Regions from separate parts of the Alkalihalobacterium sp. TH-98 genome, predicted to be linked through region 2. Evidence: a T-box and tRNA genes for the amino acid it is inferred to sense, from the RefSeq annotation. Region 2 holds a T-box; the other holds one or more tRNA genes.
The links. The T-box of region 2 lies ahead of serS (serine--tRNA ligase). A T-box ahead of a tRNA ligase gene usually reads a tRNA of that ligase, here a tRNA-Ser.
Positions count from the first base shown of each region.

Region 1: it encodes a tRNA-Ser, which carries the amino acid that the T-box ahead of serS (serine--tRNA ligase) is inferred to sense. The anticodon was not compared.

Region 1 is NZ_JBYCKM010000027.1:106,395-109,809, forward strand. Features, by position in the region: gene AC2VNP_RS10925 (NfeD family protein) at 1-499, shown strand, start outside; gene AC2VNP_RS10930 (DUF1189 domain-containing protein) at 559-1,365, opposite strand; tRNA gene AC2VNP_RS10935 (tRNA-Asn) at 1,700-1,775, shown strand; tRNA gene AC2VNP_RS10940 (tRNA-Met) at 1,784-1,860, shown strand; tRNA gene AC2VNP_RS10945 (tRNA-His) at 1,884-1,959, shown strand; tRNA gene AC2VNP_RS10950 (tRNA-Ile) at 1,965-2,041, shown strand; tRNA gene AC2VNP_RS10955 (tRNA-Ser) at 2,085-2,177, shown strand; gene AC2VNP_RS10960 (undecaprenyl-diphosphate phosphatase) at 2,282-3,109, opposite strand; gene sodA (superoxide dismutase SodA) at 3,384-3,415, shown strand, end outside.
Region 2 is NZ_JBYCKM010000006.1:11,456-14,870, forward strand. Features, by position in the region: gene serS (serine--tRNA ligase) at 157-1,437, opposite strand; T-box leader at 1,598-1,832, opposite strand; gene pdxT (pyridoxal 5'-phosphate synthase glutaminase subunit PdxT) at 1,844-2,437, opposite strand; gene pdxS (pyridoxal 5'-phosphate synthase lyase subunit PdxS) at 2,472-3,356, opposite strand.

The DNA of each region.
Region 1 (3,415 bases), on a different contig from region 2:
TATTGCCGGTGATACAGGAATTTGGGTCGTATTACTGTATATTACTGGACTAATTCTAATTATTGTTGATGGAAAGGCAATTAGTGATGGTACGATCGCATTTCTAGGGGCTATCCTAATGATTGTAGCTTTGGCTATTCCGGCACCGAGTTTCTTATATGGGGCATTAGTAGCAATGGGATTAGTTCTTGGTGCAGCATCTTCACTATTATTTCTAAAGGTGTTTCCTTCTAGAAACTTATGGTCAAAAATGACTTTAAGAGACCGATTAACTGGGGAATTAGGGTATAACTCAATTAATGATAAGTATAAAGAGTTGATTGGAAAAAGAGGAAAAACGATAACGCCTTTCCGTCCAATTGGTACGATGGAGGTTGATGGAAAGCAATATAGTGCTACTAGTGAAAATAATTGGTTAACACAAGATACAGAAATAGAAGTTGTTTCTGTAGATGGTACGCGTATTGTTGTAAAAAAAGTAGAAAGTTCTAACAAATAAAACAAGGTAGAAAAAAGGCTGTTGAGAAATGTTCTCAACAGCCTTTTGTTTTTTTTTGATTAGTTATTATAAGGGTTACTGGCTTCAGCGTTTTGCGGGCTAGTCTTAGGCTTTGGAACATACTGCAAAACTTTATATAACATGAAGATAGCAATAGCCCAATAGAAGAAGAACGAAAATGGAATAATAAATCCGAACGCCTCTGTCAAATTAAAAATAGCTGTCGGCAGTGTAACAGTATAAGCTGATAAAATCCAAAGATGTCTGTATTTCAAGTTTAATTGCGCTTTGTTTTTTAGCATGAGTCCAATTAAAGCTAATACGGTTACTCCAATAAATTTCATTGCTGTAAAGAAAAGGTATAATACTAACATGAAAACCGTTAAAATCACAGGAAGTACATCGGCTATACTATTGACTAGACCTGAGATTTCTTCTTTTGTTAAGTTTAAATTACCAAGATCACGGTACCTAAAAGTCTCTGCTATTCCATCAGTGATAATAACTGCTTCGCGTTCGAGCATCGCAAGACCGTTATCATATTCGTCCATATCATCAACCGTTAGTTGTCCAGTAGGGTCGAGGATAAAAACGCCAGCTTCTGTCCCATCAATGTAAGGTTCTGTTATATCTGATGTCAAAATACCATTTTGAAAAGCAAAATCAGGCATATCCTCTTCTAGTGATGTAGCTAAATAGTTAATACCCTGGTAGGCGGTTGTTGATAACTGAATTGCACTTGGAATCGAAACAACCGCCATTAATAAGAATACATAAAAAATGGTTTTTCCAATCCCTTGAAACCGAAATAAGGCAATATCCTTAGGGGAATACAAACTTTTAATTAGCTGTTTAAAAATATTCATGTATAATGTCTACTCCTTCTTATTAAGCTTGTGTTTATGTGTATAGATTTCCGTCAAGCCGATTGTAGAGTGTAACAATCACGGGTGAACCTAGATCAAAAACAATTTACGCAGCTGGACCTATTAAGTAACTACCAACATACATTTTACAAGAGAAAAAATAATGGTACAAGAGATGTCCTGTTTCAATTAGGTGACGACTTTTTTTCAGAAATAGCTTGTCATTTATAACAGATTGTGATATATTACTTTTCGTCACCACCTTTTCAAGGTTAGGTCTCGTGTGTTGACTAAAGTTAGTTTTTTGAGTTATAATATTAGTTGTCTTTATTATTCCACAGTAGCTCAGTTGGTAGAGCAATCGGCTGTTAACCGATCGGTCGCAGGTTCGAGTCCTGCCTGTGGAGCCATTTATTTTGGCGGTGTAGCTCAGCTGGCTAGAGCGTACGGTTCATACCCGTGAGGTCGTGGGTTCGACTCCCTCCGCCGCTACCAATTTTCTTAAACTCAATAAAATGGCGGTTGTGGCGAAGTGGTTAACGCACCGGATTGTGGTTCCGGCATTCGTGGGTTCGATTCCCATCAGCCGCCCCATTTAAGGACCCTTAGCTCAGTTGGTCAGAGCGGTCGGCTCATAACCGATTGGTCGTAGGTTCGAGTCCTACAGGGTCCACCATATTAGACGTTGGAAGTTCAACACATCTATAAAACATATATTCGGAGGAATACCCAAGTCCGGCTGAAGGGATCGGTCTTGAAAACCGACAGGCGGGTTAAACCGCGCGGGGGTTCGAATCCCTCTTCCTCCGCCATAACATTACATAATATAAGCTTATGACTGAAAATATTCAGTCATAAGCTTTTTTATTTTTCACGTTAGAAAGGCTTCGTCATGCATAGGTTTTTATTCAGTTCATTATACTACTTGAATGTCATTTAGAAAGATCCACGTGATTGTACCGAGGGCAATACAATAGATAGCGAAGTATGTGAGCTTAGCCTGATTTAGCATTTGGATCAGCCACTTAATACCGATAATTGCAAAGATAAATGAGGCAATACAGGCGATGGCAAGTTCAAACCCAATACCTGCAAAAGTCTCTGCGGTTAGTTCGGGTATTTTTAAAATGGTAATACCTAAAATGACAGGGATCGATAGTAAGAAAGAATAACGAACAGCTGTCTTTTTATCCAAACCACACCAAAGTGAAACGATTAAGGTACTGCCTGCTCGCGAGATTCCTGGTATGACAGCGAGAGCTTGGCCGATTCCAATAATTATACAATCTTTCCAAGTCATTTCCTTTACCGTTCGACTTCCAACATTAATACCGTGTTCAATAAGTATTAAAAACAACCCTGTCACAATTAATGCTGCTCCAATTGTTGAAGCTTGGGTGATATTATCCCCTATCAAACCTTCAATTCCTTTACCTACACCCATTGTAATTAGAGTAGCACCTATGATAAGCCAGGCAAATCGATAGTTTGTTTTCGCTTTTTTATTCTTATAAAATAAGTAAGCAAAGAAATCTCTAATAATTTCAAGTAAATCACGCCAAAAAAAACAAATGACGGCTAGTAAAGATGCTGCATGTAGAAGGACTTCGAAAGTCAAGTTGCTCGTAGACATTTGAATACCTAATAGCTTTTCAGCAATGACCAAATGTGCTGAACTAGAAATCGGAAGAAACTCTGAAATACCTTGAATAATGCCTAATAGAAGAGCTTCAAACCAGTTCAAATCCACACCTCCCATATTTGTATGTATTTCACAATATGGGGTTTGTCCGTTAAATATGTATGTTTTGATTATAATTTTAAAAATGAGGGAAATGTATGGAGTGGTAAAGTAGAAACAGCAGTTAAATACATATACATATCAATTGCATGTTATACGTTTTTTTGATAATGTAAATATTGAGCAACTTAGTAAACATTTCTGTTGCTTAAATTTATTAACTGTATTGGATTACTTTATCAATTATTTGAAAACAATTGCTTAGGGAGGAATTAAAATGGCAAAACATGAATTACCTGCATTACCTTA
Region 2 (3,415 bases):
CTATTTCGAAATTAGAATAAACACATGTTTTTTTTTACGAATATGCAAAACATGTAATTAGTATTCCTATATCTGGTGCTTTTCTAGTAAAACTTACTTAAAATTTTTGTAAAGAAAAAAGGCCAAGCTTTACCATAGCTTGACCTAAAATTTACTTTATTTTGGCTTTATTACTGTTTTATTCCTCATATATGGACGAAGTACTTCTGGAATGATGACACTGCCATCTTCTTGTTGATAATTTTCCAAGATTGCTGCAACAGTTCGACCTAATGCTAGTCCAGACCCATTTAATGTATGAACAAACTCAGTTTTTCCTTTTGCTTCTCTTTTAAAGCGAATATTTGCACGCCTAGCTTGAAAATCCTCAAAATTACTGCAAGATGAAATCTCTCGGTATGTGCCGTAGCTCGGTATCCAAACTTCTAAATCGTATTTTTTAGCAGCAGTAAAGCCTAGATCTGCCGTACACATGCTCATCACTCGGTATGGGAGCTTTAAAAGCTGCAAAACTTTTTCAGCATGACCAGTTAATTTTTCTAATTCATCATAAGAATCTTCCGGCTTAACAAAACGTACAAGTTCTACTTTATTAAATTGGTGCTGACGAATAAGTCCTCTTGTATCCCGACCAGCAGAACCAGCTTCTGAACGGAAGCAGGCACTAAATGCTGTGTAGGCAATTGGCAATTGATCAACTGAAAGAATTTCATCTCGATGTAAATTCGTAACAGGAACTTCGGCTGTTGGTATTAAGAAATAGTCCTCATCATGAATTTTAAATGCGTCTTCTTCAAATTTTGGAAGCTGACCTGTTCCAATCATACTTGAACGATTAACCATATATGGAGGTAAAATCTCTTCATACCCATGTTCATCCTCATGTAAATCCATCATGAAGTTTAATAATGCACGTTCTAACCTTGCTCCAAGCCCTTTATAAAATACAAAACGACTTCCAGTCACCTTTGCTGCTCGTTCAAAGTCTAATATATCTAAATCTGTTGCTAGGTCCCAATGTGGTTTTGGTTCAAATGAAAAGTCCGGTTTCTCTCCCCAATGTCTAGCTACGACGTTATCATCTTCACTATCACCGACAGGAACTGATTCATGAGGGACATTTGGAATAGTAAGTAATAAATGGTCTAATTGTTCTTCAATTGTACGTAACTGTTCATCAAGTTCCTTAACTTGGTCAGATACGTTGCGCATTTCAAGAATAAGATGATCTGCCTCTTTTTTCTCACGTTTTAATTGCGCAACTTCTTGTGAAACTGCATTTCTTTTACTTTTTAACTCTTCCACTTCTACAATAATGGCTCTTCTTTTTTCATCTAGCTCTTGAAATTGATCAATACCTGATAATTCCTCACCGCGCACTTCTAACTTTTTCTTTATACCATTAAAATCTTTTCGCAGTAACTTAATATCGAGCATCTACTATACCTCCCATAACATTTCTTTATTTCCATTATTCACTATTTCCTTATTTTTTGAAAGTATATACGTCAGGAGTAAGAAAATCAGTCGCACCCCTTGGTGTATATCTCTCATTTTCAAATAAATGAAGGAACGCAAAAAGCCCCCATCCCTATAACTAAGGGACGAGAGCACCCGCGTTGCCACCCTTTTTGCGTTCATGACTACGTTACACAATAATTCATGAGCACCTCTTAAACAATTAACGGCTGTTACCGGAAATGCTTTAGGAGCTACCTTTGACATTTCACTCAGGGGGCAGATTTCACAACCACAATTGATCGGTTCACACCAACCACCGACTCTCTGAAGACAAAATATGATTGCTAATTAAATCCCTTCGACGCTTTAATTAGTTATATGATTAAGCTTGTACTTTTGTATTCATTGATTCACGTACAATGTCTACGAAATACTGGTGAAAACGGTGATCATCTGTTAATTCAGGATGGAACGAACACGCTAAATAATGCCCTTGTCTTGCAACAACAATTTCTTCATTAAACTTTGAAAGAATTTCTACATTCTCGTCAACATCTACGATGAGCGGTGCACGAATAAAGACTGCACGGACATCATCACCAATTCCTGTAACGATTAAATCCGTTTCAAAGCTTTCTCGTTGTCTACCAAATGCATTTCTTTGCACTGTCATATCCATAAATCCTAAATGGCCTTCAGGTTGTCCAACAATATGTTTAGACATTAGAATAAGACCAGCACATGTACCGAAGATTGGTTTACCTTTTGCCCCAAATTCCTTTAAGGCTTCAAAGAAACCATATTCATCAATCAATCTACGCATCGTTGTACTTTCTCCACCTGGAAAAACAAGACCATCAATATCTTCTAATTGTTCAACCTTTTTAATAATGACAGTTTCTACATCAGGAGCAGCTAAACATTTCACATGTTCTCGTACCGCACCTTGAAGAGCAAGCACTCCAATTTTAATCATAGTAAAGTTTCCTTTCTACAAGTAACAGTTGGAATTACCAGCCGCGCTCTTGCATACGCTCTGAAGGATTTAAAGATGAAATTTCAATCCCTTTCATCGCTGATCCTAGATCTTTAGAAAGTTCAGCAATTAACGCATAATCTTGGAAATGTGTTGTTGCTCTAACGATTGCACGAGCAAACTTTTCAGGGTTATCTGACTTGAAGATCCCTGATCCAACGAAAACTCCGTCTGCACCTAACTGCATCATTAATGCAGCATCTGCAGGAGTTGCCACACCGCCAGCTGCAAAGTTAACTACAGGTAGTTTACCTTCTCTTTGGATTTGAAGAAGGATCTCATATGGAGCACCAGTATTTTTAGCTTCAGTCATTAACTCATCCGTTGACATAGAAACAATTTTGCGAATTTGTGACTGCATCATACGCATGTGACGGACAGCTTCTACAATGTTCCCTGTTCCTGGCTCACCTTTTGTACGAAGCATTGCAGCGCCTTCACCAATACGACGAGATGCTTCACCAATATCACGAGCTCCACACACAAATGGTACAGTATATTCGTTTTTGTTTAAGTGATAAACTTCATCTGCAGGAGTTAAAACTTCACTTTCATCAATGTAGTCTACTCCTAAAGCTTCTAATACACGAGCTTCAACAATGTGACCGATACGGCACTTTGCCATTACTGGAATAGAAACTGCACCCATTACCTCTTCAACAATTGTTGGGTCAGCCATACGAGCTACTCCACCTGCTGCACGAATATCTGCAGGTACACGCTCTAATGCCATTACCGCAACTGCACCAGCTGCTTCAGCAATTTTTGCTTGCTCTGCATTAACAACGTCCATGATGACGCCGCCTTTTTGCATTTCTGCCATTCCACGTTTTACGCGATCTGTTCCCGTTTCTACCATAGTAATTCCTCCTATACATTCTCTAAAGCTTTTCGTGTTGTTGTATATCGTAGCTATGT